2 regions of the Brevibacillus sp. 7WMA2 genome follow, and region 2 is predicted to be linked to the other one. Evidence: riboswitches for the same ligand, from Rfam matches in the RefSeq annotation. Region 2 holds a riboswitch; the other holds the start of a gene.
What was found. A riboswitch is a leader RNA that binds a small molecule or an ion and turns the genes downstream of it on or off. The one in region 2 is predicted to bind lysine.

Region 1 (15,927 bases), 110 kb from region 2:
ACAAACGCTATGTAAATGAAAAGAAGGTAACGGACCACTACGCTATTATTCCTACCGAGCAGGTGCCTCATTTGGACAAGCTCTCTGCTGATGAACGCCATATTTATGATTTGGTGGCACGTCGTTTGATCGCTGCTCATTATGAGCCGGCGATTTTTGACTATACTACGATTACTACCTTGGTGGATGGGCGAGCAACCTTTATCAGTAAGGGAAAATGTCAGGTGCAAGCAGGCTGGCGAACCGTGTTATTTCAAGGTCAGGACGAGGACGACAAGGATAAGGATGAAGAAAAGCTACTGCCGCCTGTTGAAAAAAATGAAACAGGGAAGGTAAGCCGTGTAAAAGTCAAAGCGGGCAAAACCCAACCGCCGAAACGCTATACAGAGGGTCAATTAATTACGCTAATGAAGACCGCAGGTAAGCATTTAGAGAATAGCGAGTGGGAAAAGGTTTTGTCTAAAACCGAGGGGCTTGGTACAGAGGCTACACGAGCGGGTATTATTACCATGTTAAAGGATCGCAAGTATATCGAGGTGAAGAAAAACCAAGTATTTGCCCTAGAGAAGGGAAGCTTATTAATTGATGCCATTGGAGATAAGATTCTCGCTTCTCCAGAGATGACGGCTCGCTGGGAACAACGGTTGGCCGAAATTGGGCAGGGGCAGGCTTCGGCGCAGGAATTTATGGAGCAAGTCAAAAAATTAGCGTACAAGATTGTTCAGGATGCTACCGAGCAATCTGCTACATGGGACTTTTCCGGTATGGATATCGAGGCGATGCCTAAGCAAGCCTCTACGTTTACTCTAGGGAAAAAGATAGCGGTTTGTGCTGGATGTAAGGGCTCGATTGTAGATAAAGGAAATTTCTATGGCTGTGATCAGTATAACAAGACGGGGTGTAAAATCACTTTACCGAAAAAATTACTCGGCAAATCCTTGTCTGCCACCAATGTGAAAAAACTGATGGAGCAAGGAAAAAGCGGATTAATAAAAGGCTTTAAAAAAGGTGACAAGACGTTTGATGCCTATTTGAAATGGGATATAGAGAAAGCGCAATTCCAATTCGAATTTGAAGCAAAAACAGCTTCTTCGGGTGCTAAGGAGTATAAAAAACCAAGCTCAGGAGCAACGAAAGGGAAAAAGATTACAGAAGCGCTATATTCTACTGAGTAGAAAAGAATAAAAGTAGGCAAAGTAACAAACAAGAAAGAAAGGGGGTGTGATGTATGAATCAAGCAAGACCGATTTCCGTTAACGATCGAATAACATCGATTGATACCGTTAGAGGCATTGCGATCCTGGGTATATTTCTGGTGAACTTACCAGCTATGCTAGGAATCCAACCGCTTGACACAAGAGGATATACCCAAGGCGTCGATGCCGTGTTTCGTTTTGGTTATGACTTATTTATCCAGACAAAATTCTACTCCTTGTTTGCCTTTTTATTTGGATTGGGGTTCTATCTATTTATGAGTAGAGCAGAAGCGAAAGGGTCGCGGATGAGGTCCCTTTTTTCGATGCGTCTAGTTGTGCTGTTTCTTCTGGGATGCCTGCATTTTCTGCTTTTGTGGTACGGTGATATTTTACATATGTATGCATTAGTGGGCTTTTTACTTTTATTTTTTTATCGTCAGAAGGCATCAGCCTTGTTTGTGTGGAGCATTTTTTTAATGGCTCTGTTTATGTTGTTTATCTGGTTTGCTTATTCCGGGGATATTGATTTAGATCAAACAGTGCTACTAGAAGCTCCTTGGTTTAATGGACTAGAGGATTATACACAAAAAGTAAGTCAACGCTATGAAATGCTAAGTGGCATCCAGATTCTCAATGTAATTATCTATATTCCTGAATTACTAGGACTTTTTTTGTTGGGATTGTGTGCAGGAAAGATCAACTTTTTTCAACGTGTGCATGAATGGAAACGTGGATTGCGCATCACTCAGATTGTCAGTCTGGTAGTAACGATTCTATTGTTTATTCCGATGTTTCGTTATTATTTCAGCCATGAAGTCTATGTGTCTGAAGAAATTCAAAAGTACATTCAATTGACGGGGAAAACTTTGTTCGTCTTTTATCTCGTATCGATTGTTCTGCTTCTGGAAAACAAACGTTTTCGAGCAAAAATGCAAGGCTTCACATATGTGGGGCGCATGGCATTAACCAATTACTTATTGCAGACATTGGTCACAGTCCTGTTGTTTTCCCTGTTTATTCCTAATACGGCAGGAATTCCGCTATGGATTGGATTTATATTTTGTATTACGATCTATCTATTACAGATCATGTTTAGTAAATGGTGGTTATCTCAGTATGCCTTTGGACCAATGGAATGGCTGTGGCGATGTGCAACCTATATGCAAAAACAGCCACTACGGCTGAAGCAACAAACCCGTGAACGATCATAGATAGAAGGCAAAAAACTAGTTGAAATCTAATGGTTTATCATCTATAATGGCATTATCTTTTTTAATAAAATAATAAAATCCTCATCATATCTGGTGAGGTAGAGGTTGCGGTATTTAAGAGTATGCTGGACGAGACCCAGAGATGTTGTAGACTCCATCAGAAAGGAAAGACCGCCGAAGCTTGTACAAAGACTCTGTGATGTACAGGCTGGGGCTGTTTCCGAAAGGGACAGAACTGTCACGTTTATTTGCCGAATAAGCGTGTTGTGCTATCTTCATGGAAGGTATGATGCGGGTTACGTATAAATCCGTCGACAGATTCTACAATGACGGATTTTTTATATTCCCACTCCTTCCTTGCACGTATCTTTGAAAAGATAAGGAGTGTTTTTTTATGTCTCAAGCAACAACTGGGAATGAAAGTGTAACAAACATATCGACAACTAGGGATGGAGGACAGCCTCAGGAATTGAAGCGCGGTCTAAAGGCTCGACACCTGACAATGATCGCTCTTGGCGGTTCTATTGGTACGGGTTTATTCCTAGCAAGTGGTGGAGCTATCTCTCAAGCAGGCCCTGGTGGTGCGATTGTAGCATATGTAGCAATTGGTATTATGGTATATTTCTTAATGACCAGCTTGGGTGAAATGGCAGCTTATATGCCGGAGTCAGGGTCTTTTAGTACCTATGCAACAAAGTTTGTAGATCCTGCTCTTGGCTTTGCATTAGGATGGAACTATTGGTATAACTGGGCTATTACGATTGCAGCCGAGTTATCTGCCGCTACGCTTTTAATGAAATTTTGGTTCCCGAACAGTTCATCCTTATTATGGAGCGGCTTATTTTTAGCCTTTATGTTTGGATTAAACTATCTATCTGTAAAAGGATATGGGGAGTCAGAGTTCTGGTTCTCGATGATTAAAGTAGCAACAGTTATTATTTTCTTGGTAGTTGGTATCTTAATGATTTTTGGCATCATGGGCGGAGAGGCTGTAGGCTTTACGAACTTTACCATTGGCGACGCTCCATTCCATGGCGGCTTTATGGCAGCCCTTGGTGTATTTATGATTGCTGGATTTAGCTTTCAGGGTACAGAATTAATCGGGGTAGCGGCAGGAGAGAGCGACGATCCGCGTAAAAATATCCCAAAAGCCATCAAGCAAGTGTTCTGGCGCATTCTGTTGTTCTATGTTTTTGCCATTTTAGTTATTGGCTTGCTGGTACCCTACACTAGTCCGAATCTGGTAGGTGGAGAAATAGAATCGATTGCTCTGAGCCCGTTTACAATGGTATTTGAAAAAGCAGGCTTGGCATTTTCTGCCTCTGTGATGAACGCTGTTATTTTATCGGCTGTATTATCCGCGGGTAACTCTGGTATGTATGCTTCTACACGTATGCTGTGGGCGATGGCGAAGGATGGGAAAGCACCTAAATTTTTTACAAAACTAAACCGCCGCGGTATTCCGATTTACTGTTTGTTAATGACAGCATCAGTTGGGATGGTTGCTTTCTTCGCTTCTTTTTTTGGCGATGGGGTTGTTTATGCATGGTTGCTTAATGCTTCTGGTATGTCTGGCTTTATTGCTTGGTTGGGCATTGCAATTAGCCACTATCGCTTCCGTCGAGCGTTTGTAGCGCAAGGGCATAGCTTGAGTGAATTGCCTTTTAAAGCAAGATGGTTCCCATTCGGTCCGCTATTTGCTTTTATACTGTGCATCGTTGTGATTATGGGGCAGAATTACGAGGCATTTATTGGAGATAAAATTGATTGGTACGCTATGATGGTATCCTATATCGGCATTCCGATCTTCCTTGCTTTATGGTTGGGATACAAATGGATTAAGAAAACAAAGGTTGTGAAATTGCACGATTGTGATTTTAGCAGTGCACATGTAAGAGACTAGCTTGTAGTCCTTTTATATTGCTCATAGTAATCAATACAGGAAAAACCACTTCTCAAGCAAAAGGAAGAAATTCTGAGGCTTGTGAGTGGTTTTTTCTATGCTTCTTGAACGTTTCCACTCCTCGTAAGCTTCTTGTCCATCGATTTTTCTTTTAAAAAAATTTAGTAAATATAAAAAGTTTGTCGAACTAGCATTCTCTATGCCGAACGTTTTAGCTGGTATCGACAAAAGAAGAAAAGTTATGCGTTCAGCGTTCGACATGATTTGAAGGCAAGCTCTTTTATACTTAAAAGCAATGAGTTAAGCAGAAAGGAGCACAACCTTCATGATTACAAGAATCCTACAAATGCGAGCACAATCCCTATCACTGCAAGAAATCGCTACAAGGTGCGAGATGACCATTGGCCAAGTGAGATACCAACTTCACAAATTTGGACTGAAGTCGCAGGCTTACAAGGAGAGCTGCCAAAGCGTAGCAGAGGAGTCCTTCATTAATTTGTTCATGGGAAAGGTTGTTAGCCCACCTTTTTATCCTGCTGTCTACCCATTGGAAACGGACAGAGGGGAGAGCTATACAACTCAGGAGAAAGACTTTTTAGCTGAACAAACCCAAGGGCAAGCTATCTTAGAAGAGAAGCGAGTCCCTTCTATAGCTGTTATTCCAACGGCACCTGACACTGTGTATATCCATTGGTCTATTTCTAAATATCGCCTGCATATGATTGCGGGGTACCTAAAGGAAGAGTGGGCGAAAATTACACAAGGAATTCGTCTTTATGAGGTGGAGGAAGGCATATCCTCTAATAGGGAGGTGGGGTATAAAGACGTGTATATGAATGAAGAAGCAGAAGCAGAAGCAGAAGCCTGCTACGTTGAACATTTGCAAACAGGGAAACAATACGTAGCCGAGTTTGGTCTTTATGCTTCTGGGCAATTTTGTCCTATCATGCGGTCTGAGAAAGTGAGATTGACAGGTTACCGGTACGCCGTTTGGTAAGAAATTAGGAAAGACACTCCTTGAAACGTCTAGTGCAGAAATAAGGATCTTCATGATAGAGATGTAAAGCGGCCAATGGGTCGCTTTTTTATTTGTTTCTGTTCCCAAACCTTCTATCCTACTATTTCCCTTCATACAGTAAAAATGGAGTATTTGACGCGACTACCTTGTCTAGCATGGAGGGAATCAAATGAAAAAACAGATTGTTTTTGGAACAGACGGCTGGAGAGCTGTGATGGCCGATCAGTTTACGATGGAAAATGTACGGGTCGTGGCAAAAGCAATTGCCTGTTATACAGAGGAGAATGGGTGGATCGATCGGGGAATCATCGTGGGATATGATACTCGTTTTATGGGACGAATGTTTGCGCAAGAGGTTGTACGTGTGTTAACTGCTCAGGGCATACTTTCCTTCTTGGTAAGTGAGCCGACCCCCACCCCTGTCGTGGCCTTTGGCGTCAAGCATTTTGGGGTAAGCGGCGCGGTGATGCTAACAGCTAGTCACAATCCCGCAGAATACAATGGAATCAAATATATTCCCGAATATGCAGGGCCAGCTTCTCCTGAGATTACCCAGCGCTTAGAGGTGTTGATTCAAGAGATTGTAGCAAGGAATGAACAGATAGAGACGCGCTGCATGGAGGAGGCTAAAACTTGTAAGCTATATCAGCCCATTCACTTAAAGCCTCATTATGAGGCACATATTCGCAGACTTATTCGCATGGATGCATTACAGCAAGCAAACTTAACCGTTGTCGTAGATGCCATGCATGGAGCAGGGAGCGGATATATGAGTGCTCTATTGCAGGAGGCCGGCGTTGCGGTGAAAAGCATCCGCGAAGAAAGAGATCCGTTATTTGGCGGAGGCCTACCAGAGCCCAATGAACATCATTTAGCGGAATTGTCTCGTCAAGTGTTGGTCGAGCATGCGGATTTAGGAGTAGCCAATGATGGAGATGCGGATCGATTTGGAATCGTGGATCGACAAGGGAGGTATTTACCTCCAAATGAAGTGCTTACGCTACTTACCTACCATATGGTCAAAAACCGAAATGGTCAGGGCAAAGTCATTCGTACAGTAGCCACCACTCACCAGCTAGACCGGATTTGTGAATATTATGGATTGGAAATAATCGAGACCCCTGTCGGATTTAAATATATTGGGGCGCAGATGCTCAAGGGTGATGTGCTTATTGGCGGCGAGGAGAGCGGGGGAGCCAGCATTCTGGGACATATTCCTGAAAAGGATGGAATTTTAATAAATTTATTAATTGCAGAAATGTGTGCAGTCGAGGGAAAGAGTTTAGACGAAATTAAAACGGATATCCACCGCCAATTTGGACGCATGTATAGTATCCGACTAGATATTCGCTTGAAAGAAAAGGAAGCTTTTTTACGCCGTTTTAAAGAGAAGCCTCCACATGCGATCGCTGGATATGCTGTTGAATCGATTCATACATCGGATGGGTTTAAACTGTTACTAGAAGGTGGACATTGGGTATTGATACGCCCATCCGGTACGGAGCCCTTGCTACGGATTTATTGTGAGGCAACTGGATCAGAAGAGTTAGAAAGGCTGAAAGAGGCAGTAAGAGATTGGTTTGAGGAAAGCATGTAATTAAACAAGGAAAAGCTTTATCCCAATAAGAAAACGCTGAATGGAAAGGAACCGGCTTCTCGTGAGTTGGTTTTTTTCTCATGTCAGTTAAAAGTATGCAGGTCAAATCAATTGCATGGCGAAAAGTTCTTTCTAGAAAAAATTACACTACTAAAGGAACAATGTTTCTCGCATCTTTCTTTGTTACAATAAAAATAAAGATGTGATAACGAAGAGAGGGTACCGATGAAATTGGAGCAGGAGCTTTTAGAACGTTTTTTAGAAGAAGTAGTATTGGACTCACCTTCTCCCTATGACCCTGTGCAAGTCCTTTATGCTCCTCATCCATGGGAGATTGTTGGAACTGGTAATTATGCAGGTGTATTCTGTCATCCGGATTACCCTGACGTTGTTGTTAAACTGTACGCCCCAGGAAAACCGGGAATCGAAGAAGAGAGTGAGGTATATCGTCGTCTGGGCGAATCAAAATATTATCCGATTTGTTATGAGAAGGGCGAAAATTATCTAGTAATAAAGCGGATGCGAGGAATCTCGTTGTTTGATTGTGTCCGCTATGGAATCCCGATCCCTGAAAATGTAATTAAAGAAGTAGATGAGGCATTGGATGAAGCGAGAGCGAAGGGCTTATATCCTCAAGATGTGCATGGTAAAAATGTTCTTATGTATCAAGGACATGCCTATATCATTGACGTGAGCGATTATATCCATCCAGGAGAAGATCGCAAATGGAAGGATATTAGAAGCGCATACTATCGGATTTATTACCCTTATCTAAAAGATCGTCGGATCAAGATTCCGCTATGGGCGCTTGATCTGGTGCGCAAAGGGTATCGCTTTTATCGGAAGCTAAAGGGGTTGACCTCCTTGAAACATAAAAAGCAACATAAAAAGAGACATAAAAAGAGCTCGATCTAATAAACAAGCAGGAAGTTATTGAAAAAAATTGCCCAACTGATTTTGCCTGTGGTACAATTTGCGGTGTTACTCTACGCCATTTCTGTAAGGAGGCTGTTATGTATTTCTACTACATAATTGCGCTCGCGGTTATTGCCTTGGATCAATGGACCAAGCATCTCGTGGTGAAGTATATGGAATATGGGGAGTCAATTCCTTTGATTGAAAATGTATTCCACCTTACTTCTCACCGTAATATGGGTGCTGCGTTTGGTATGCTCCAGAACCGTCGTGTGTTTTTTATTATTATTACTACTCTAGTTGTAATTGGGATTATCTATACTCTTTACAAACAAGGAAAAAGCAATCCGCGTATGTCCTTTGCCTTATCGCTTGTATTAGGCGGAGCCATCGGTAACTTTATTGATCGAGTTTCAACGGGACAGGTAGTGGACTTTTTACACGCTGTTATTATCAACTTCCCAATCTTTAATGTAGCCGACATGGCTATTACGTTTGGTGTAGCCGTGATGCTGATTGATATTTTTATGGAATCTCGCAAGCCATCACATTCTTCCAGCAAGTAAGAGCATACTATCATTAGAATGAATATATTTAGGAGCTTATAGATGACAGAGCAAACTTTCGAACGTTATGATTGGACAGTGGAAAAAGAAGAAGCAGGAGAACGCATTGATAAATTTTTGACTATGCAAGAAGGAGAATGGTCTCGTTCTCAAGTACAAGCATGGGTAAAAGAAGGACGAGTTACGGTCAATGATGCTCCGATTAAAAATAATTACAAGGTAGCAATGGATGACGAGATCAGCTTGCGTGTGCCACCTCCAAAAGAGTTGAAGATCGAAGCGCAAGCGATGGATTTAGACATCGTCTATGAAGATTCCGATGTCGTGGTTGTAAACAAGCCACGTGGCTTAGTCGTGCATCCAGCGTTAGGTCATTATACAGGAACATTGGTCAATGGTCTCATGTATCATTGTAAGGATTTATCAGGTATAAATGGTGTGATGCGCCCGGGTATCGTTCATCGTATTGATAAAGACACGTCTGGTTTATTAATGATTGCCAAAAACGATAAGGCACATGCGAGTCTAGCAGCTCAATTAAAGGAACATACCGTTAATCGTAAATATGTGGCTTTGGTTCATGGAGAAATTCCACATGAGATGGGGACAATCGATGCTCCAATTGGACGCGATCCTAAAAATCGCCAACAGATGGCGGTTGTCTTTGGCAATAGTAAGCCTGCTGTCACTCACTTTGTCGTATTAGAGCGGATGAAGGATTTTACCCTTGTGGAATTAAAGCTTGAGACAGGACGCACCCATCAGATTCGTGTTCATATGAAATATATTGGCTATCCGCTAGCAGGTGACCCCAAATACGGCCCACGAAAAACGCTGGATATTAATGGGCAAGCCTTACATGCGAAGACACTAGGATTCATTCATCCGAGTACAGGCGAATACATGGAATTCGAGGCTGAGCTCCCACAGGAACTGCAAGCAGAAATTCAGTTCATACGTGAGCAAAAAAGTTAAACGTGTTGACAGATATAAAAAGGTATGACATAATCATTCGTAACAAAAGGTAACCTTTAAATCCAGTCCCGTGAGGCTGGCAAGGGCGACGGTGAATAACGCAGATATAGTTGGGATGGTTATGCCCTTCTTTATGTGCGCACGAAGCTTCTTGTCAGTGAGACAAGAAGCTTTTTTTGTGTCAGACCATCAGGAACAACACAAGCTGGCAGATAGTAGCCTCCCGAGTCTTGTAAAGGTCATCTACTTCTGCTGAAAGGAGCAACTCCAATGAACGAAAAAAGCATTATGATGGATGAAGCAGCGATTAGACGGGCCTTAACTCGCATTGCTCATGAAATTATTGAACGCAACAAAGGCGTAGAGGACTGTGTGATCATCGGTATTAAAACTCGCGGAATTTATTTGGCAGAACGCTTAGCCAAACGAATCGAGCAGATTGAGAATGTGAAGCTTCCCTTTGGTGAATTAGACATTACGTTATACCGAGACGATTTGACACATAGGTCTTCAGACGCTGTTGTTCATGGAGCAAAACTGCCTGAGATTACAGGGAAAAAGGTCATTCTGGTGGATGATGTGCTGTTTACAGGACGTACGGTTCGGGCTGCTCTGGATGCCTTAGTGGATCAGGGACGCTCGAAGATGATCCAGCTCGCTGTATTAGTGGATCGTGGCCATCGTGAGTTACCTATTCGACCTGATTATGTGGGCAAAAACCTTCCTACGTCCCGATCTGAAATTATTGCTGTACAATTGCAGGAAGTAGATGGAACAGATAAGGTTTCACTGATGCAAAAAGAAGAATGAATCGCCAACTATATATCGCCTCTTTAAGGCTAATCCCGTGAGGTTAGCAAGGGGACTCGATCTAACGCTGGAGGTATGCGTACCTCTGTGCTTGGACCTGCCTCTTTGTGTACCCACGAAGAGGTTTTTTTGTGCAAAAAATTAAGAAAGCAGGGGAGAAAATGAGCAAACAAGATTTTGTAGACGTACATGAAACACCAGCTTTGACTCGTTTATTACCACTTAGTATTCAACACTTATTCGCCATGTTTGGGTCCACAGTACTTGTTCCAATCTTAACAGGTTTAGATATATCTGCCGCACTGATTGCCAGTGGATTAGGCACCCTGATTTTCATGCTGATTACGAAGGGAAAAATTCCTAACTATCTTGGTTCTTCCTTCGCTTTCATCGGCCCCATCATTACCGTGACAGCAACATACGGGCAAGGAGTTGCCTTGCTGGGCTGCTTCCTATCGGGACTGGTTTATGTCCTAGTAGCAGCCATGGTACGAAAATTCGGGGTAGGCTGGCTGGATCGCTTACTCCCACCCGTTGTGATAGCTTCCATCATCGTAGTTATCGGTTTGAGCTTAGCAGGTGTAGCTGTAGACATGGCTACAAAAGTAACGGTAGAAGGAAAATCAGTAATCTCGCTAACTTCCATTGAAATCTCCTTAGTCACATTGCTGGTAACCATTATTGCTGCGGTTATGCTGCGCGGCTTCTTGTCACTGATTCCCATCCTACTTGGAATCATTGGCGGATACGGCTATACAGCTCTACGACATGCGGATTTGATAGATTGGGCTTCCATTACAAAGGCTCCCCTTTTTATCAGCCTGCCAGAAATGTTTTCGCAGCACTTGCATGTTGGCCTGCTGACAACTGCCATGACGGATAAAGGAGCATGGTTATCAGCTCTGATTATTGCACCGATCGCGTTTGTCTCCTTAACCGAACATCTAGGCCATTTATTGGTAACAAGTAAAATTATGAATCGTGACCTAATGAAGGACCCTGGCTTGCATCGAAGCTTGCTAGGTGATGGTGTAGCTACCGCGGTTTCCGCCTTTATCGGTGGACCACCTAGTACGACTTATGGTGAAAACATGGGTGTTCTAGCAATCACAAGAGTTTATAGTCGAGCAGTTATTGCCCTAGCCGCAGTATTCGCGATCTTATTCTCCTTCTGCGGAAAAATCAGCGCGTTTCTCATGACCATCCCAACGCCGGTACTAGGTGGCGTCTCCATCGTACTGTTCGGGATTATCGCATCCCAAGGCTTTAGGATGTATGTTGAAAATAAAGTCGATTTTGCAAATAAACGCAACATGATTATCGCTGCTTCCATACTTGTAACGGGAATCGGCGGGTACAAAATTAGCTTCGAGGGAGTTACCTTCTGGCAAAGCTTCCTAACGAACCTAACGATTGATAATGTAGCATTCTCAACCTTCATAGGAATTTTTCTGCATGCGATCTTGCCTGGAAAGGAATCTGCGATGGGCGAGGCGCACAAGGATCAGGTAGAGTCAGCAGCATAAGCATTATGACAAACCATACGGGCAAAGGAGTGGGGAATAATGAAAAATCTGCTGGGAATCAAACACCTTGGTAAAGATGAGATCGAAGCAATCTTGCGAGAGGCCGAATATTTTGCAGCAAGGCCAAATGAACAGATTAACCTCTTACAGGGACGATTTGTAGCAAACTTATTTTTCGAAGCAAGTACACGTACCCGCTTTTCCTTTGAAGTAGCGGAAAAACGTTTGGGTGCTCATGTACTGAATTTTAGCGATATCAGCTCTTCTACTACCAAAGGTGAGACAATTTATGATACTTTGCGAACGCTTGAATCAATGGGAGTAGAAACGGCCGTTATTCGCACCGGACAAAATGGATTATTTCATGAGCTTGCGAACGAACCAAATTTAAACCTGCACCTTGTAAATGCAGGGGAAGGCACGATGGAGCATCCAACGCAATGCTTGCTGGATTTGCTTACAATGAAGCAGCATCATGGGGGCATTCAAGGGTTAAAGGTAGCTATCATAGGAGATTTGCGCCATAGCAGAGTGCTCGGCTCGCATTTAGATGCATTACCGAAGCTCGGGGCCAACCTTATGATTACAGGACCAGATCAGTTGATGCGAGATCAGACAGCCTTGCCAAAAGAGGTACGAGTGGTAGGGATGGAGGAAGCAATAGCAACAGCGGATGTGGTGATGATGCTGCGAGTGCAGCTAGAACGTCATACAGGCCAGCTCTTTTCTTCTAAAGAAACGTATCATCAGGCTTATGGATTAACTAGAGAACGCGCTGCCATGATGAAACCAAATGCCATCATTATGCATCCGGCTCCTTTTAACAGAGGGGTGGAGATTGATGGACAACTGGTGGAGGGTAAGCAATCCGTTATCTTCCCGCAAGTTACAAATGGAGTAGCTGTTCGAATGGCTGTAATTGCGAAATTGATGACAGGAGGAATAAGCACATGGGAATCATCCTTAAAAATGGCAAACTGCTAAACGAACAAGGTGAACTTTCGATCAAGGATCTGTTAATCGTAGAAAATCGCATTGTTAAGATCGGGAGCAACATTGAGGCGGAAGCAGATCATGAAGTGGTGGATTTAAACGGACACTTCATAGCCCCAGGTCTAGTGGATGTACATGTGCATTTCCGCGAACCAGGATTTGAAGCGAAAGAGACCATCGAAACAGGCGCTCATGCGGCAGTGGCAGGCGGCTACACTACGGTAGCCTGCATGCCGAATACACGCCCAGTGATCGATCGTGTCGAAACAGTAGAATTCGTTCTTCATAAAGCAAAACAAGCTAACCTGGCACGGGTTTTACCCTACGCTGCTATTACCGTACGTCAGCTTGGGGTGGAGCACACAGACTTTGCGGCTCTACAGCAAGCTGGAGCCTTTGCACTAACTGATGATGGGGTAGGAGTGCAATCCACGAAAATGATGGTAGAAGCAATGCAAAAAGCGAAAGCGTTAGGAATGTCTGTAGTTGCCCACTGTGAAGATAACGACCTGTTGCCTCCCGGTGCGGCATTACATGATGGAGTGACTGCAGCTAAGCATGGGCTACCAGGTATCCCGTCTGCTTCAGAAGCTGTGCATGTCGGCCGAGATATTCTACTAGCAGAAGCCACGGGGGTTCACTATCATGTATGCCATATCAGCGCAAAAGAATCCGTGCGACTTGTACGCGACGGGAAACGTGCAGGTATCAACGTTACCACGGAGGTAACCCCGCATCACCTATTGTTATGTGACGAGGATATCCCAGACAGCCTAGATCCTAATTGGAAAATGAATCCGCCGCTTCGCTCTCGTGAGGATCGTGACGCATTGATCGCTGGATTAAAGGAAGGAAGCATTGATATCATTGCTACCGATCATGCACCGCATACCTCGGAAGAAAAAGCAAAGGGATTAAAGCGGGCTCCATTTGGAATAGTTGGACTAGAAACGGCATTCCCACTCCTTTATACGCATCTTGTAGAAAAAGGAATACTCACCCTTGCCGAGCTGGTAGACAAAATGGCTACTAAACCAGCGGAACTGTTTGGGCTACCCTATGGAAAAGTAGAAGTAGGAGCAATTGCCGACTTGGCAGTGTTTGATCTTACGACTGAGAAAAGCATTAATCCCGATCATTTTAAAAGTAAAGGAAAAAATACACCATTTGCGGGTTGGTTATGTAAGGGATGGACTGTACTCACTATGGTAGATGGAAAAATTGTATACAACAATTAGGGATAAGGGGGATAACGGCATGAAAGCACGTTTGATATTAGAAGACGGAACGATTTGTGTAGGAAAAGCGATGGGGGCCACCAATGAAAGCATTGGTGAGGTGGTATTTAACACAGGATTAACAGGCTATCAAGAGGTATTATCCGATCCCTCTTATTGTGGACAGATCGTCGTCATGACGTATCCCTTGATTGGTAACTACGGGATTAATCGCGATGATTTCGAGGCGGTTCGTCCGTTTATCCATGGCTTTGTTGTACGAGAGCATTGCGATATGCCAAGCAATTGGCGCTCGACACAAACCCTGCACGAGCTCTTACAGGCATATGAGATTCCGGGCATTTCCGGTGTAGATACACGAATGTTAACACGTAAAATACGTCATTTTGGAACCCTGAGAGGATTGATTACAACCAGTGAGCGTCCAGCCGAGGAATTGCTTGCTCAGTTGAAAAGTACGGATGTCATGACCAATCAGGTTGCCCAGGTATCAACAAAAAGCATTTACTCCAGTCCAGGTAACGGTGATCGCGTCGTCTTAGTAGACTTTGGCTGCAAGCATGGCATTATGCGGGAATTATCCAAGCGAGGATGCGACATTGTAGTGGTTCCGCATAACGTCACCGCAGATGAAATTCGCCGACTACAACCAGATGGCATCTTGCTGTCTAACGGCCCAGGCGACCCTAAGGATGTACCGCAAGCTATTCAGATGGTGAAAGAAATTCTCGGAGAATACCCATTATTCGGAATATGCTTGGGTCATCAGTTGTTTGCTCTGGCAAGCGGAGCTGACACGGAGAAATTGAAGTTTGGTCACCGTGGCGGGAATCATCCCGTAAAAGAATTGCTAACTGGACGTACATATATCACGTCCCAAAACCACGGCTATGCTGTAAACGAAGCTTCCGTTATTGGAACAGAATTAGAAGTGACCCATGTTGCTCTAAATGACGGGACGATTGAAGGATTACGCAATGCGAAAAAGCAAGCCTTCTCTGTTCAATACCATCCAGAAGCAGCACCTGGACCGTATGATTCAGGCTATTTATTCGACCAATTCCTAGACATGATGAAACAATCCAAGGAGGAGAAATGGTATGCCAAAAATAGATAATCTGAAAAAAATTCTGGTGATTGGCTCTGGTCCTATCGTGATTGGACAGGCGGCTGAGTTTGACTATGCAGGAACGCAGGCTTGCGAAGCATTAAAAGAAGAGGGGATGGAGGTGGTTCTAATCAACTCCAACCCAGCTACGATCATGACAGATACGAATATGGCTGACAAAGTATACATTGAACCAATTACTCCTGAGTTCGTAGCCCGAGTCATTCGTCAGGAAAAACCAGATGGATTGTTACCGACCTTGGGTGGACAAACAGGATTGAATATGGCAGTAGCTTTAGCAGATCTGGGTGTACTGGAAGAAGAGAATGTGAAGCTGCTCGGAACAAATCTGAGCTCGATTAAACAAGCGGAGGATCGCGATTTGTTCCGCTCTCTCATGCAGGAGTTAAACGAACCAGTACCAGACTCTGTAATTGTAAGCTCGGTGGAAGAGGCGCTTGATTTCGCTAATGAGATTGGCTATCCAATCATTGTTCGCCCGGCTTACACGCTCGGCGGAACCGGTGGGGGTATCTGTGAGGACCAAGCCTCGTTAATTGAAATTGTCACAAGCGGTCTAAAATATTCCCCGATTACGCAATGCTTAGTGGAAAGAAGTATTGCAGGAATGAAAGAAGTAGAGTATGAAGTAATGCGTGATGCTAACGACAACTGTATCGTGGTCTGCAACATGGAAAATATTGACCCAGTTGGTGTACACACAGGTGACTCAGTCGTTGTCGCTCCGAGTCAGACGCTATCTGATCGTGAATATCAAATGCTGCGTTCCTCTGCATTAAATATCATCCGCGCCTTAAAAATCGAAGGTGGCTGCAATGTTCAGTACGCGCTTGATCCCGTTAGCTTCCAA
Region 2 (15,927 bases):
TTTATGTCACAGATAATGAAAACCAATTTGGGAACAGGCCTGTTACTCATGACAGGGATGCTTGCTAGCATTCTATTTTTACCAACTGTAGGGAAAATGATTGATCTGTATGATAAGCAAAAGATTTTGATTGCTTCCTCCTGTTTGAGGTGTTTGGCCCCTATTTTTATGTATTTGGCCATTAGTTACACCTCCATTGGCTGGCTAGTTGCTTCGTTAATTGTGAATCAAGTAGCTGGTTCCATGTATTTGCCAACCGTACGGGCAGGCTTGCCGGCATTGGTTGGGGAGGCTAATCTCCTCTCTGCAAATACACTGTATATGAACATTGCTACCATGGCTAGAATTGCGGGTACAGCCGTCGGGGGGCTACTGTTAACAGTGTTTACGATGCAGGCGGTTACTATGGGGGCGGTTATCGGCTTTCTCATACTAGTAATTATTGTGCTATTTGTGCGTATTCCGAAGTCACACCATAAACGTAAGCAAACAGAAAAATTGAAATTTATAGAAGTTTTCGAAATAATGAAAAAAGAGCCATCGGTAACCGTTGGGCTGATTAGCACTGGGGTAGTGACACTCTTCTTAGGCGGATTTAATTTATTGGTTTTAGCCTTTGGAAAACTTCAAGATTCCTCGACGATTATGGGATATATCTATGCGATAGAAGGAGCAAGTGTACTTCTTGCAGGGGTTTTTGTACAAAAATTGGTAAGTCAAGTAAACTTAGTAAGAGTATCCTCCTTACTTGTAGTTGTCATCGGAATTGCAGAATGGGGCATGTCATTTAGTACAAGTCCGGTGATGGTGCTACTTTCATTTGGATTGCTCGGTTTTACTCTAGGCTTTATTTTTCCGATGGTAACTACCGTGTTTCAAAAAAGGCTGCCCGAAATGGTCCAGGGACGATTTTTTAGTTTTAAAGAAATCGTGGACCGGATTATTATTCAGGTCGCTATGCTTCTTACATCAGCAAGTCTGGATTTTATTGGGGTTTCTCCCTTTCTTATCCTAATGAGTATTTTCACGGTATGTACGGGGCTACTTACATACCTATACGGAAAAAGACAAAACCTAGTGGTAACACATCTTGGATCACAGAATGAATCAAAATAATGATAAATACATTTCATGCAAAAATTTGCTTTACTCATTATTGACAAGTCGTTAAAATGTTACTATGATTTTCAAAGGAGTAAAATCCGATAAGATAACTGGGGGTTTAACAAATGAAGAAAGCTTGGTACTCTACTGCACTTGTTTCTATTTTAGCGCTCTCTCTATTTGTAGCTGGTTGTGGGTCATCTAATCAGGGGGCCACAGGCGGGCAAGGAGGAAACACAACAGCGAAAAACTCCTTGGAAGCGATCAAAACGGCTGGGAAGATTCGCATTGGTACAGAAGGCACTTACGCACCCTTCACCTACCATGATTCTACAGGACAGCTAACAGGCTTTGATGTGGAAATCGCTCGTGAAGTTGCAAAACGTCTCGGGGTAGAACCTGAATTCATTGAAAGCAAATGGGATGGCATGATTGCAGGACTGGAAGCAAATCGCTTTGAAATGGTTGTAAATGAGGTGGGTATACGACCAGATCGGAAAGAAAAATTTGATTTCTCCGACCCATACATCGTGTCAAAAGCAGTGTTAATTGTTAATGAGGATAATAATGAAATCAAGACTTTTGCAGATTTAAAAGGAAAAAAATCAGCGCAAACTCTCACAAGTAATTTAACAGACCTAGCACGAGAGAATGGGGCTGAAATTGTACAATCGGAAGGGTTTAATCAGGCTATTGAGCTTTTATTGTCCAAGCGAGTAGATGCAACTGTTAACGATGGGCTATCTTTCCTCGACTTTAAGAAACAAAAGCCTGATGTGAAAATAAAAATTGCAGCCGAGCATCCTAACGCTACTGAAAATGCAATGATGTTTGCAAAAGGCAAACATCCTGAACTAATTGAAGCAGTAAATAAAGCGTTAAAAGAGATGAAGGCTGATGGTACTTATTTGAAAATATCCGAGAAATATTTTGGTGCAGACGTCTCCAAATAATACAGATAGGACTGAATGGAAGTGGAACAATCTGATCGTATTATCGGTATTATCGTGGATTCATTTTTCCCGCTGTTAAAGGCGGGAATTTTGTTCACGATACCTCTTACACTAGTTTCTTTTATCATTGGATTAATACTTGCCTTTTTTACTGCGATTGCTCGTTTATCAACGAATAAATTGTTGTATGGAATTTCCAGCTTTTATGTATGGGTTATCAGAGGTACTCCATTATTAGTGCAATTATTCATTATTTTCTATGGCCTACCAAAGCTAGGTGTTACTATTGATCCATTTCCGGCTGCCATTATTGGTTTTTCTTTGAGTGTAGGAGCGTATAACTCCGAAGTGATCCGTGCAGCTATTCAATCAGTGCCTAAGGGGCAGTGGGAAGCGGCTTATACAATTGGGATGACCAAAAATCAGGCAAGACGCCGAATTATTCTTCCTCAAGCTCTACGTGTGGCGATACCACCGCTTGGTAATTCGTTTATTAGTCTAGTGAAGGATACCTCTCTAGCCGCTACTATTACAGTGACAGAGATGTTTCAGATTTCGCAACAGATTACTGCGATGACATACGAACCCTTGGTGCTCTATTGTGAGGTCGCGATTATCTATCTGTTTTTCAGTACGATATTATCAGCATTGCAAAGCCGTGTGGAACATCGTCTGGAACGCCGTATGGCTAGGTAGGAGGAGAGAAGCATCATGATTGAGGTAAAAGGACTTCATAAAAGCTTTCAACAAATTGATGTTTTAAAGGATATATCTGTAACGATTAAAAAAGGGGAGGCAGTCGTTATCATAGGCCCCTCAGGCTCTGGAAAGACTACATTGCTTAGATGCATGAATCTTTTGGAAATACCTACGTTGGGAAGCATGAAAATAGGAGATCAACGTCTTGACTTTACACCTGCTACCAAAATGAAGGAAAAGGATTTGCTTCCTATTCGTAAGCAATCAGGTATGGTTTTTCAAAGCTATAATCTTTTCCCGCATATGACAGCCCTAGAGAATGTCATCGAAGGACAAGTTATTGTAAAAAAACGTTCGAAGGAAGAAGCCAAGGCGAGAGCGGAGGAAATGCTTACAAAAGTGGGTCTTGCTGATCGAATGAACATGTATCCCCATCAGCTATCTGGGGGACAACAGCAGCGTGTAGGTATTGCCCGTGCGATGGCACTAGATCCAGCAGTGCTACTGTTTGATGAACCAACCTCTGCACTAGACCCGGAATTAGTTGGTGAGGTATTGAAGGTGATGAAACAGCTAGCAGAAGAAGGAATGACAATGGTGATCGTTACCCATGAAATGAATTTCGCACGAGATGTAGCCGATCGTATCCTCTTTATGGATGGCGGTGTCATTTTGGAACAGGGGACTCCTGAGGAAGTCTTTGAGCATTCAAAAAACGAACGAACGCAACAATTTTTACGGCGCATACAAGCATAACGATTGAGCACTGGAGCTATTCCAGTGTTTTTTTTTACCAAGATCGAGCTTTAATTTAAATAACAGGGGTAGGGTTACTGTATATAAGGCAAGATGTAAGAGAAATTGGTAAAAAAAAGATGAAAACGTTTTGGCATCTAAGTACGTCTAATAAATAAGTAAACAGGAAAGCCTAAAAGACGAGCACAAAAGTCCGAGACAGCTTTTTATAGGTAGCACTTATTTTTATGGAAAGAATACATAGCAAGTAGCTTAGTAAATTGACATGTCTCTTCTTCAATAACAATATGAAATTCGAGGAAGCAGGTGGAGAGTAATGAACATCTCAAAATGGACAAAAACAGGTATTATAGCAGTTCTTTGTCTACCATTCATACATGCAGCAGGTTCACATCATTTTTTGCAGGCGGCTGAGAAACCGGTATATGTAACTCAGGTGTCCGAGGAGACTAAAGGCGCTGGTAAACAAGGCACACAAACAACCAAATCCGCCGGTACAGAAGAATCTGTTTCAGTCGAGGATAAACAAGAAGTTCGCCTATATTCTATACAGGATCAAGATAAGCATGGCTTTATTGATGCAACGGGAAAGGTAGTCATTGCTCCCCAATTTGAAGTGGTTGGTGAGTTTCATGAAGGGCTTGCCGTTGCTAAGAAGGATGGGAAATACGGGTTTATCAACCAGCATGGCTCTTTTGTAATCCCACCTCAGTATGAGGAAGCCGATTCGTTCTCAGAAGGAGTAGCTGCTGTTAAAGCAGGGGATCGCTTTGGTTTTATCAATAAAGAAAATAAGATGGTGATCCCAGCCAAGTTCCAATTTGCTCGTAGCTTTCAAAATGGTCTAGCTGCTATAGGTGAAAATCATAAATATGGTTTTATCAATAAGAGTGGACAAATCGTGATTCAGCCAGAATATGAGATTGTCTGGGGCTTTCAAGAAGGTACCACTGTAGCCTATAAGGATGGAAAAGCAGGTTATCTTGATCAAACAGGAAAGGTCATCATTCCTTTTACTTATCAAATTGCGAATCCATTTCAAGAAGGGCTGGCCCTAGTCTATGCGGGTGAGGAGAAGGGATATAGTCTCATCAACAAGCAGGGTCAGGAGGTAGTGAAACCAGAGGGTTTTGAGCCTGGGAGCTTTTCAGAAGGAGTAGCCGATGTGATGGTTGCTGTGGATGGGGATTTTAAAGCCAGCTATATTAACAAAAAAGGTGAGTTTTTACTTCCACCTACTTATGAACGTACATTGCCTTTTTCCGAGGGACTTGCTTCTGTTAAGGTGAATGGCAAATATGGATTTATCAACAAGCAAGGAAAAATGGTAATTAAGCCTCAGTTTGAATCGGGCGGTGTATTTCATAACGGTTTGGCTTATGTGGTAACACATGACGAACAAGGATATAGCTTTTGTTATGTAAATAAACAAGGTGAAATCATTTGGAAAAGCTCTGTGATGAAGGAGTTTCCAGGGGATTTGGATTAATTGTGCCGAAGCTCTCGCGATATTGGTAGCGAGAGCTTTTTTTGTGAAATAAAATATGTCTAAAATGTGTCTAAAGTCATTTGAATGTTCTGTTAAATAAAGTATAATATTGGTAATGATTTGGAAAGGGGATATAAAACCATGGAAATCGGCATTGCTATGTATCCGATCATAGGGGTCTTAGTCTTCTCTTTCATCTTGTTCTACTACTTGTATAAAGGAATTATGAAGGATACAACAAAGCACGATGAGGAGCATGTATGGGTTGATTACGATACGAGCTTTATGAGGGAGACTCCTCACTCACAGCAGAAAAAGGCAAAAAGTAAGCAGAATATGTAAACACAAAATGGTTGGAGCACTCCTCTTAAGGGGTGCTTTTTTACTTATGTAATTTTTAAATTTCCTGAATTGTATGTTATAACTAAATGGAAAGGCTTTGAAGCTGTCAATTTTTTTAAAAGGAGAGCGTCCATGCGTAAACCATATCTTATTGGCCTTGGGTTATTAGCTGTTTGGTTTGTCTGGCTCCTCTATGGATTAAACTTTTACCGAGGAGAACAATTTAGCACTTTATTTTTATTAGTTGCTTTTGGTACAGGCGTTTTTCCCATCTATTTTAGCTTCGTTCATTTATTAATTGGTGAACGATCTAAGCAATGGATCAGTTGGGTTGGGATTGTTGCTACGGCTTTTGTGATCGTACCCGGTTCGATTTTTCTTTTATACCGATTTGCTTAAAAAATCCATTTGTACAAAGCGGTTGTCAGGTAAGGGTTTATCTGATAAAGTGAAGTGAAAATTATATAGGAATAATCCAAAATAGAGGTGCGCAGCGGATGAGTCATCCTGTTTGCTTTACATCGCCGGGACGATGAGGACAGGATAAAAGGTCAATGCGCCGAAGTCGTTGCTGACCGGCAATCTACGGCTGGGGTGTACGTGAATAACGTACGTCTTGTCATGAAAGGTGTGCCTTTCGTGGAGCGCTATTTATGAGTTGCCAAGGTAGAACCAGCAATGAGTAGGCGAATCCACTCGTTGCTTTTTTGCTTATCAAGGGGTTATTCTTTTTTCAAAACAGTAATTTTGCAATAGCGATTACATAAACCAAATTGGTAGGAGGAAACACTCGATGAACATGATGAATGCCCACGAAATTATCAGCTTTATTCAAAAGAGCGAGAAGAAGACGCCCGTGAAGGTGCATGTAAAGGGAAATTTAGAAGGAATTGATTTTGGTCAAAATACAAAAACCTTTATTACAGGCAATGTAGGTGTATTGTTTGGCGAATGGAAGGACGTACAGCCTGTGCTTGAAGCCAATAAGGACAGCATTGAGGACTATGTGGTAGAGAGCGATCGTCGCAATTCTGCGATCCCGATGCTAGATACAAAAGAAATTCAAGCGCGTATTGAGCCAGGTGCTATCATTCGTGATCAAGTACACATTGGAAATAATGCAGTAATTATGATGGGTGCAGTAATTAATATCGGTGCTTCTATCGGAGAAGGTACTATGATCGATATGGGCGTTATTATTGGCGGACGCGGTACGGTCGGTAATAATTGCCATATCGGAGCAGGAGCTGTCATAGCGGGTGTTATCGAGCCGCCTTCTGCCACACCTGTAATTATTGAGGATGATGTATTGGTTGGAGCAAATGCTGTTATTTTAGAGGGTGTGCGGATTGGCAAAGGCTCAGTGGTTGCTGCGGGAGCTGTTGTAACACAGGATGTTCCTGCAAACGTAGTAGTGGCTGGGACACCGGCAAGAATCCTAAAAGAAATTGATGCAAAAACCAAATCCAAAACAGAGATTATGCAAGAACTGCGTCAGCTATAAGTGTGTAAAAAACTGTAAGATATATATCATATCAGCTAGTCATTGATTGTGCTGAATAAAAGGGGCGTCTTCCCATGACGGATTGGCTACAAAAAGATGAAACCTATTTGATGTCCACCTACAAACGATTGCCGATTGCAATTGAAAAGGGAGAGGGCAATTATTTACTTGATACAGAGGGGAAAGCTTATCTTGATTTGTTTACTGGTCTGGCTGTCTCTGTTCTGGGCCACTCTCATCCCAAAATTGTAGAAGCTCTTGTAGAACAGGGAGAGAAATTCTTGCACATCTCCAACATTTTTTTGAACAAGCCAGCCATCACATTGGCAGAGCAGTTAGTTACGCATACGATTCCGGGAAAAGTTTTTTTTAGTAACTCAGGAGCTGAAGCAACAGAAGCCGCGATCAAGCTTGTGCATAAATGGGCCAAAATGACCGGAAAAGAGAATGCTGGGATTGTTGTGCTAAAAAATAGCTTCCACGGTAGGACGCTTGGAGCTGTCAAGCTAACAAGACAAGCTCATGTTTATCAGGATTACCCGTTGCCGGCATTTCCTGTATATGAGGTAGCTCCTGGTGATATAGAAGGATTGCAAGAGATTATTACGACGTACTCACCTGTTTGCTTATTAATGGAGCCAGTTCTCGGATCGGGTGGAGTTATTCCGCTTTCGGAGAGCTTTTTGCAAACAGCTTTTGCTCTGTGTAAAGAACATGACGTGCTATTTGCTATGGATGAAATTCAAACAGGTATGGGGCGAACTGGTAAACTGTTTGCTTACCAGCATACGACTGTGGAACCTGATCTTATCCTATTTGCCAAAGGTGTCGGCGGTGGATTACCGCTAGGTGGGGTGATCGCTGGAGAAAAACTGGCGAATCTTTTCAAACCTGGAGACCATGGGACAACATTTGCCCCCTCCCCTTTAAGTGCAGCATTGGGCAATGCGGTTATGGAAGCTCTGCTGGTAGATGGATTGCTTGAAGAGGGGAAAAAGCAAGCAGAGTATTTATGGGCTCGTATAGCTCATTTAGTTGATGAATATCCACAGCTTCTGTCTGATATTCGAGGCAAAGGCATGATGCTCGGCATTCAGACGAAGCTAGCTCCAGAAGAGGTTAGCCATATCCAACAAGGGATGCTAGAGGCCGGCTTTTTAATTGATGTTACGCAGAAAACGATTATTCGACTATTGCCTCCGCTCACCCTAACCAGCGAGGAGATCGACCGCTTTATGGTGTGTTTCCGCGACGTGTTAGAGCAGGCGGCCCGCGTGAAGGGAGAGGTTATGTAAATGACATCCCCTTTTGTAGCTATTCGCCGTGAGTTGCACAAGATCCCGGAGCCTGGTTTTTCCGAGTTTAAAACGCAGCAGTTTTTGCTTTCATTTATTGCCCAGTTACCTCAGGAGCATCTTGAGGTAACAACTTGGAAAACAGGTGTGCTAGTTAAAGTAAACGGGACATCTCCGAAGCGAATGCTAGCTTGGCGTGCTGACATGGATGGACTGCCGATTGAAGAGGAGACCAGCTATGATTTTCGTTCCCAACATCAGGGCTATATGCATGCATGCGGACATGATCTACACATGGCTATAGGGCTTGGCATCCTAAGTGAGTTTGCCAAAAGTCCTGCTGAAGACGATTTATTGTTTGTTTTTCAACCAGCAGAAGAGGGACCAGGCGGCGCGGAACCAATGCTAGCCAGCCCTGAATTTCGTTGCTATCAGCCCGATGCTATCTTTGCTCTGCATATCGCACCAGAATATCCAGTCGGAACCATTGCAATGAAAGAAGGAGTTTTCTTTGCCAACACTTCAGAATTATTTATTGAGGTGAAGGGAAAGGGTGGGCATGCAGCTTATCCGCATCTCGCCAATGATATGGTAGTTGTAGCGGCACAGCTTGTGACCCAATTACAGACGATTGTTGCTCGAAATGTAAATCCGTTAGATGCTGGAGTAATTACGGTAGGTAAAATCGAAGGCGGTACAAAGCAAAATATTATCGCCGAGGCAGCTCGACTAGAAGGAACGATTCGCACGCTGTCTCAGGATTCGATGCGTAAGATTAAACAGCGGATTGAAGCGATCGTCCAAGGGATAGAAATAGGCTTCGATTGTGAAGCAACAATTGATTATGGTGCCATGTACTGTCAGGTGTATAATGATCCAGAGCTGTCTAAACGATTTATGAGCTGGTTGGATCGTCAGGATGATGTTACATTGGTTCGGTGCACCGAAGCGATGACCGGTGAAGATTTCGGATACTTTTTGGCTGAAATCCCTGGCTTTTTATTTTGGCTTGGTGTAGACACTCCTTATGGCTTGCACCATGCTAAGCTAGAACCAAACGAACAAGCTATCGAGCATGCAATCGAAATCGTCACCCGTTTCTTTCGCCAATATGAAAATGCAATGTCAAATGAAAACAACTAAAAAGCAACCAAAGACGGCCTGTGGGTCGTCTTTTGCTATATGTACAAATATCCGATTGGTTATCCACAATCTAATCTAAGTCATCAATGAGAAAAGGAAGCTTTTCTATCAGAATTAGCTTCAAATCACTATTATCCACTTGTGCATAAAATTTGAGAACATACTGTGGATACTGTGGATGAAGGTAAAAAAGTTCTTTTTTAACCACAACTATTTAAGAAATAATGCGTCTAAGATATAAAGAAAACAAAAAGGAACATATATCCTTTTGATCTGAAAGCATACAAGTATAAGCTTCGGCTTTCTATATATTATGATTGATGGAGGAATTGTGATGAAAAAGAAATGGATAGCAGGACTTGCAACTGTCATTGTTGCAGCTACAGCTACAACTGCATGGGGAGATACCAGCATACGTACATATTTCAATGGAGAGCGCAATACTAAAATAGAGGTTACGGCTTCAACACTTGATATGACGCAAGAATTGATTACTAGCCTTGGTGGCTTTGCTACTTATGATAGAGAGACAGGTAAACTGTTTATCGATAAGCCGAATGTCAATATTATGGTACTTGAAGGAGTTCAGCAAAACAAAAATAATGATATTGTGCTGACTAATCCCGTAACAGGATTTCTGGAAAAAAACATTCCGCGTAACTTTGGCGTATATGTAGAGGTAGATAATATCATTGATGCTAAGGATATGAGCGTCAAAGTCAACATTATCGGTCCGGATGGCAATGTGGTGGATAGCAGCAAGGAGAAATCCTACTCTGTACGCGATGGCGGATTCTTCTTCTCCCAACCCTTTGTTTCCACAAAGTTAAAAAAGAACGGTACGTATAAAGTACAGCTAACAATGAAAAAAGAAAAGGATGCAAACATGATCGTTGTGGGAGAGAATTCCTTTACAGTAGGGAGATAAAATGCTCTTCCACCGTTTTCAAAATTAGCTACCTGATGATATAATGGTTAGAAGTAATTACTATTATGTAATGTAAGAAAGGAAAGATGAAAGCGAATGAAGACAAAAGCCACGCGGTCATCAACAGATACAGACGGCCCGAGTATACGTATTGCCTGGAAAGACCCCCAATCGATTTTAGCCTCTTGGCTTGTGACGGAGGAATACCAGCAAGAGATTGAGCAAGAATTTTCCATTCCATTCCATGAGCTGCCGCTAGTTCTGCGTCTGTATGATGTAACGTACCGGACTGAAATTAAAAATGACGGGCTAGACAGCTATACAGATTATGACATCAACTATCGAGCAAGCAATTGGATTCTCTACGGAGTAATGGAAGGGTGTAAATATTGTGTCGATCTCGGCATACGTATGGTAGACGGAAGATTCTATTCGCTAACCAGATCTGAAATACTTTCGTAGCACCTATAGGAAAGACAGGACCCGATCAGGGAACCTGTCTTTTGTTTTTCATCGCGTTTCCTTACCCTCACGACATTTGTCATACATACGCAGCGCCACTGCTAGTACAGCCCAGACAGGCATAGGCTTATCTAAGTCATGCAACCATTCGGGAGACGTGATAATTCCTTCTGCGAGGGCACGCTTACCTATTTCTAGCTTCCAAGCAGCTACAAAATTCTCAGAGGGGGACTTTTTTTGATCATACTGAATTAAATTATAGGTTTTGATTATATTTTGTAGCTTTTCTGCATAGTTTGGGTCGGTAGCATATCCGGCTTGTTCTAGCTGTTGGGCTGCTTGATAAGGAGTAGTTGCCTGAATAACGGATTGATAGCGAGGATGTAATAAGAGCTGTGAGTGGTCTTCAATGGATTCAAGAAAGCTATGATAGGCTTTGAACTCTTGTGTTTTCGTAACCCAGGAGCCTTGAAGATATTCTTTGGTTTCTACATGAACAGAGCCTGAGGGACCTACTCCTTTTATTCCAAAAAGATTATAGGATATCCGACCTGTAGCAGTGTCCTTTGGAATAAAGTTACCAAATCCAGATTCCAAAATGGCTTGAGCAATGGTTATAGAGGCGTAAATATTATACTTTTCAAAGGCGATCTGAGCCGGTGTACGTACAAGTGAAATGAAATCAGAGCGTTCTATAAAAAAGCACCTCCTTATAACCGGATGGTGGAGTCAAAGAAGGTACTTATAGTGAGATAAGCACCTTCACTATGTATCATATTGGAAGGGTGCCATTTTGCTTGGACATCTGTTTGAAAAATCCGAATTTAAGGCTTGCGTGGCTGAAAATATTGAATTCTGCCGTTGAATAGGTGAAGCTCTCCTTTTACTTCGCGGGCTAAATAACGACAGTATTCGTTGCCTTTACTTTTATCATTCTGAGTAGCTGTGTCGGGAATACTAACCTGAATGAATGCCCGCTCCTGATTGTCTTTTAGACGTGTGCCTACGCCAATGATCACATATTTATAAAGATTCTGATCCTTGCCCTTTAAAATGAAAAATGTGTCTTTTCCTTCCGCAGGTTCTTCGATATGATAGGGAAAGGAGGCATCTGTATAGTTCCAATCCAATTGTTGTCCTGTTTTACTGGTGTTCTTTCGGTATTTTTGTAAAAATGTTTTGACATCTTCAAGAGTAACCGTGGAGGCGATGGAACCATCTACTAGGTATACATAGGCGGATTGCATATTCACGAATCAGTTCACTCCCATATCAAAAATACGAATTTTCTTCCACATTTAGTGTAGCATTACAGTTTAGGCTTCTGCAAGCGGACACAAAATACGGAAAGCAATTGATTATATTTTCTGAAAATAGTACAATGATGAAAATTTATACTTGTAGAGAGACAAAAATCAGTTGGGGGAATGGGAAAATGAAGGATACAGCGGTACGACAGGTGCATGAAGCGTTAAATACATTACGAGCAATCAATGTTGTAAACAAAGACGATTGGGAAAGAGCTGCCAAGGCAGCGAATTTGGATTCATCCGTACAATTAAATATTTTGTGGATCATTTGCTGCTACGAAGGAGTACGTGTTACGCAGATTGCTGATTGGACGTTTTGGCATCCCTCATCTATTGTCATTCATATAAAAAAGCTGATGGAAAAACAATTAGTAAGCATTGAAAAATCCGATATTGATGGAAGGGTTGTTCATGTCTATCCTACAAGCGCAGGTCGTGAGGTTATTGAAAAAAGTAGGAAAAATACGCCCAGTCTATTCCGTTTGACTGAGGCTTTAGAAAAATTAAAGGAACGATACTCCGTTGTAGTAGTAGAACTGTTTTTTGAGTGCATGTTATTCCTTGCTCAAACCTTGCACGGTGCAGATAAGGTGAGATGGATTCAGGAAGGTGAAGAGCGCTTTCCTGAGAATCAAAGCTCTGCCGGATGAATATCTTCTGTAATAAGTACGGGATATAAAGATAAAAGTTTCAAATTATGTAAAAAAGGTTACATTTGAAAGTGCAGTTTTTTTACATGTAAGAAATGGGCTTGATCGAAAGGAATTTTTTTATCTTCTTCTCATATTCTAATTAAGCCATCATAGGGCTTATGACTAGTCTGAATGAAGAGATAAAAAATCATACAAGATGGGAGGGTATCGCGATGGAAGCCATGGAATTGTTGTATGACGTGAACGAAGATGCCAAGGTTCGCTTTCTGGGCTATACAACCGACACGACACGTTATGATTTTGGAATCGTGTATACACATCGTTTTTTCGGGAAACCATTGGTGGTATGTATGCAGACAGGGCAATCAACGTTACTAAGTTCAGAAGACACAATAAATCCTAAACATTTGCAACAAATCTTTAAATTGACTTGTCTTACCCAAGCAAAAGAGCTCTCTCAATTCTTTCGTGATAACTTACCGTCCATGCCTTTTCAGGATCAATACTAGCCTAGATACAGTTAATAACTGGCAATATGACAGCCCCCTTCATTCTGTGAAGGGGGCTGTTTCTTTAGATGAATAAGATGACTTTATCATAATTGTGACATACTAATTCGGAGTGTCAAAGTTACTTGGATTGAGTTTATAAAAGAATTAGAGGATAGAAGTTGTGTTCATTAGCCTATTGACAGTTAAAGTATGTCGTATTAAGATTAATGTAACACATTTATAGAACTAATGTGACATATTAATTTGATTCACTTTATTTTGTGAGTACACTTATTTCATAGGGGGCTTATCATGACGACAATCGTTTGTCAGAAATGCGGAGACATCATTGAACATTTAGAATCACCTCAGGTGAAAACGCTTTATGGTTTATGTGACTGCCCGTGCCATCAGCATGATAACGAACATGAATAGATTTTGAAGATGTATTTTCGAATATATCAATTTCTTTGATTATTTAGCACACTCTTTATGAGTGTGTTTTTTGCTTTTTCATTCCCTCTTTCAAAGATTTTTATTTACTTCTCCATTTAATTGATAAATAATAAGAAGGATAGAGATAATGGAAATATTTTGTCGAGAGGAGTTACAGTATGAGGAAGAAGAGCTTTCAGCGATGGATAGCTGTTTTTGCCATGGCGACGACATTAATTAGTAGTGTGAACCCCGTTTTCGCAGCTAATTATGATGAAGAAAAAATTTCAGTAAATGGCGATACGACAGCCACTGCCTATGGCATGGACTTTGATGGGGATTATGCAGTTTGGGTAGAGGAATCTGGTAAGAATTATTCCGTTGTGCTTTATGATGTAGATGACGAAAGTATAGCGAAGAAAATTTCTAGCAATAGTTCTAAGAAAGTAGCTCCACGTATTGAAGGAAACACGGTAGTGTGGGCTCAAGAAGAGAAAAGTGGCTATGAATTATATGCGTACGATCTGAAAAAGAATAAAGAACGCGTTCTTACAAACCAGCATGCAAGAGTAACTGATCCTGAAGAGATTGCCTTTAAGGACGGTGTTGTAGCCTGGAAAGACAAGCGCGATGGTGGAACGAATATTTATGCACTTGAAGTAAGAAATGACAAGGAATATCGCATATCTACAGGCGGAAAAGCAAGCCATCCTTCCATTTATGACGATCAAATTGTTTGGCAGGATGAGCGTAATGGAAGAGCCGAATTGTATCAAAATAAAGTAGGTTCTTCTAAAGAATTTAAAACGTACTGGGGAAAAGCTAAAACAGCAAAACCGATCATTTCTGATGATGACATCGTTTACTTGAACGAAGCAAGCGGTAATATCGAAAAAACACAAGTAGAGAGTAGTAAAAGCAAGGTGCTCACTCATGAAAAAGGAGACGAAGAGCTGTTTGATTTTAACGGACGTTATCTGGTATATGGATCAGGTAGCACATTGTATTATTTAGATACAAACAAAGATGATTTGGTTAAAATCAACAATGATTTCAATCGTAAATTGCCTCCTGTGATGAGTGGACGTTACGTGCTTTATGCTACTGGTAAAACGAATAATTTGACATTGAAATTGTTTGATACGAAAAAAGAGAAGAGCCAAACGCTGGGTAAGGACGAAAATATAAAAAATATGGCTTCGCCGGCAGCTAGCAAAAACTATGTAGCTTTCGTGAAGGAAGGCAAAAGAGAGTCTCGCGTAATGCTGTATAACGTAAAAGATCGCAAAACGATTACGATCTCTCCAGAAAAACACGAAGCTGAGCATCCAGTGGTAAGTGATTCTTATGTCGTTTACTACGATAATGATGATAGGGCGTTGGTGTCTTACGATATCGAAACGGGAGAATCAACCAAAATTACGACGAAGAAAACTGACGTAGTAGAAGGATTGTATGCTATTTATAAAGACCATCTTGTTTGGGTGAGCGGTGGAAAGCGTTCGAATACTGTTAACCTAACGAATTTGAAAAAGAATAAAACTTCTGAGCTTCATGACTCCAAACTTGGCGTTCGCAGTGTAGCTATCAATAATCAGGCTGTGGCGTTGATTGATGGAGAGGACGATCGTTACCAAGACATTGTCATTTACGATTATGTAGATGGCGGCCGCATTATGAAAGAAGAAGCGGAAAGTGCTAAAGGAATCGGTCTTGGCGACAAATTTGCAGCTTGGTCTGCTTACAATAGCGACACAAAGAGCAAGGACATTTTCGTATATTCCTTTAAACTGAATCGTACGGATCTTCTTTATGAAGAAGAAGACGATCAAGAGAATCCAATCGTTTCAAATAATATCATTTTCTATGAGACTGAAGTAGAAAAAGGCGGAGACGCAGTAGATAAATATGTCATGTATGACAGGGATAAACACCGTTTTAGAGCTCCATTTGGCAGTGACGCTGATCCATCTGAGATCGCAATTGGCGGTAATCGTTTAGTATGGTTGGATGACCGTGATGATGAGGAAGGTCTCTATACATCTGTACTTGGTTCTAGTGATGACGACGATGACGATGATGATTACGATGATGATTACGATGATGATTATGATTATTTTTACGGCAAAGATTAATATGAAACTCAAAAAGGCTGGTAGGATATGATATCCTATCAGCCTTTTTATCTATCTAGTAAGCAAATTGCTATCCTTTAAACTAAAACATTTTACCGAAAAAGTATAGAAAGAAAATGCCGAATCCATCTAACAGGGTTAGCCACAGCAAAAGAGATAGCGGCGGAGAAAAATGCTGCGTTTTCATTTCGCCAATATAATGATCGGCCATTAAGATGTTGGAGAAGA

Region 1: another riboswitch for lysine. It lies ahead of GOP56_RS09355 (amino acid permease); the one in region 2 lies ahead of dapD (2,3,4,5-tetrahydropyridine-2,6-dicarboxylate N-acetyltransferase).

Annotation. Positions count from the first base shown of each region.
Region 1 covers NZ_CP048799.1:2,352,141-2,368,067, reverse strand. The annotation lists gene GOP56_RS09365 (DNA topoisomerase III) at 1-1,175, shown strand, start outside; gene GOP56_RS09360 (DUF418 domain-containing protein) at 1,229-2,407, shown strand; lysine riboswitch at 2,499-2,687, shown strand; gene GOP56_RS09355 (amino acid permease) at 2,802-4,310, shown strand; gene GOP56_RS09350 (DUF4912 domain-containing protein) at 4,636-5,307, shown strand; gene GOP56_RS09345 (phosphoglucomutase/phosphomannomutase family protein) at 5,498-6,925, shown strand; gene GOP56_RS09340 (serine/threonine protein kinase) at 7,151-7,840, shown strand; gene lspA (signal peptidase II) at 7,939-8,406, shown strand; gene GOP56_RS09330 (RluA family pseudouridine synthase) at 8,449-9,381, shown strand; gene pyrR (bifunctional pyr operon transcriptional regulator/uracil phosphoribosyltransferase PyrR) at 9,652-10,191, shown strand; gene GOP56_RS09320 (solute carrier family 23 protein) at 10,353-11,717, shown strand; gene GOP56_RS09315 (aspartate carbamoyltransferase catalytic subunit) at 11,757-12,701, shown strand; gene GOP56_RS09310 (dihydroorotase) at 12,668-13,948, shown strand; gene GOP56_RS09305 (carbamoyl phosphate synthase small subunit) at 13,968-15,065, shown strand; gene carB (carbamoyl-phosphate synthase large subunit) at 15,049-15,927, shown strand, end outside.
Region 2 covers NZ_CP048799.1:2,466,040-2,481,966, reverse strand. The annotation lists gene GOP56_RS09920 (MFS transporter) at 1-1,116, shown strand, start outside; gene GOP56_RS09915 (amino acid ABC transporter substrate-binding protein) at 1,230-2,057, shown strand; gene GOP56_RS09910 (amino acid ABC transporter permease) at 2,073-2,753, shown strand; gene GOP56_RS09905 (amino acid ABC transporter ATP-binding protein) at 2,769-3,512, shown strand; gene GOP56_RS09900 (WG repeat-containing protein) at 3,829-5,001, shown strand; gene GOP56_RS09895 (hypothetical protein) at 5,143-5,343, shown strand; gene GOP56_RS09890 (hypothetical protein) at 5,476-5,742, shown strand; lysine riboswitch at 5,817-6,001, shown strand; gene dapD (2,3,4,5-tetrahydropyridine-2,6-dicarboxylate N-acetyltransferase) at 6,137-6,847, shown strand; gene GOP56_RS09880 (aspartate aminotransferase family protein) at 6,922-8,142, shown strand; gene GOP56_RS09875 (N-acetyldiaminopimelate deacetylase) at 8,143-9,285, shown strand; gene GOP56_RS09870 (hypothetical protein) at 9,620-10,213, shown strand; gene GOP56_RS09865 (DUF4912 domain-containing protein) at 10,310-10,675, shown strand; gene GOP56_RS09860 (glycoside hydrolase family 73 protein) at 10,724-11,272, opposite strand; gene GOP56_RS09855 (DUF1885 family protein) at 11,500-11,928, opposite strand; gene GOP56_RS09850 (MarR family winged helix-turn-helix transcriptional regulator) at 12,111-12,635, shown strand; gene GOP56_RS09845 (DUF3055 domain-containing protein) at 12,851-13,147, shown strand; gene GOP56_RS09840 (GapA-binding peptide SR1P) at 13,442-13,564, shown strand; gene GOP56_RS09835 (TolB family protein) at 13,744-15,699, shown strand; gene GOP56_RS09830 (hypothetical protein) at 15,782-15,927, opposite strand, start outside.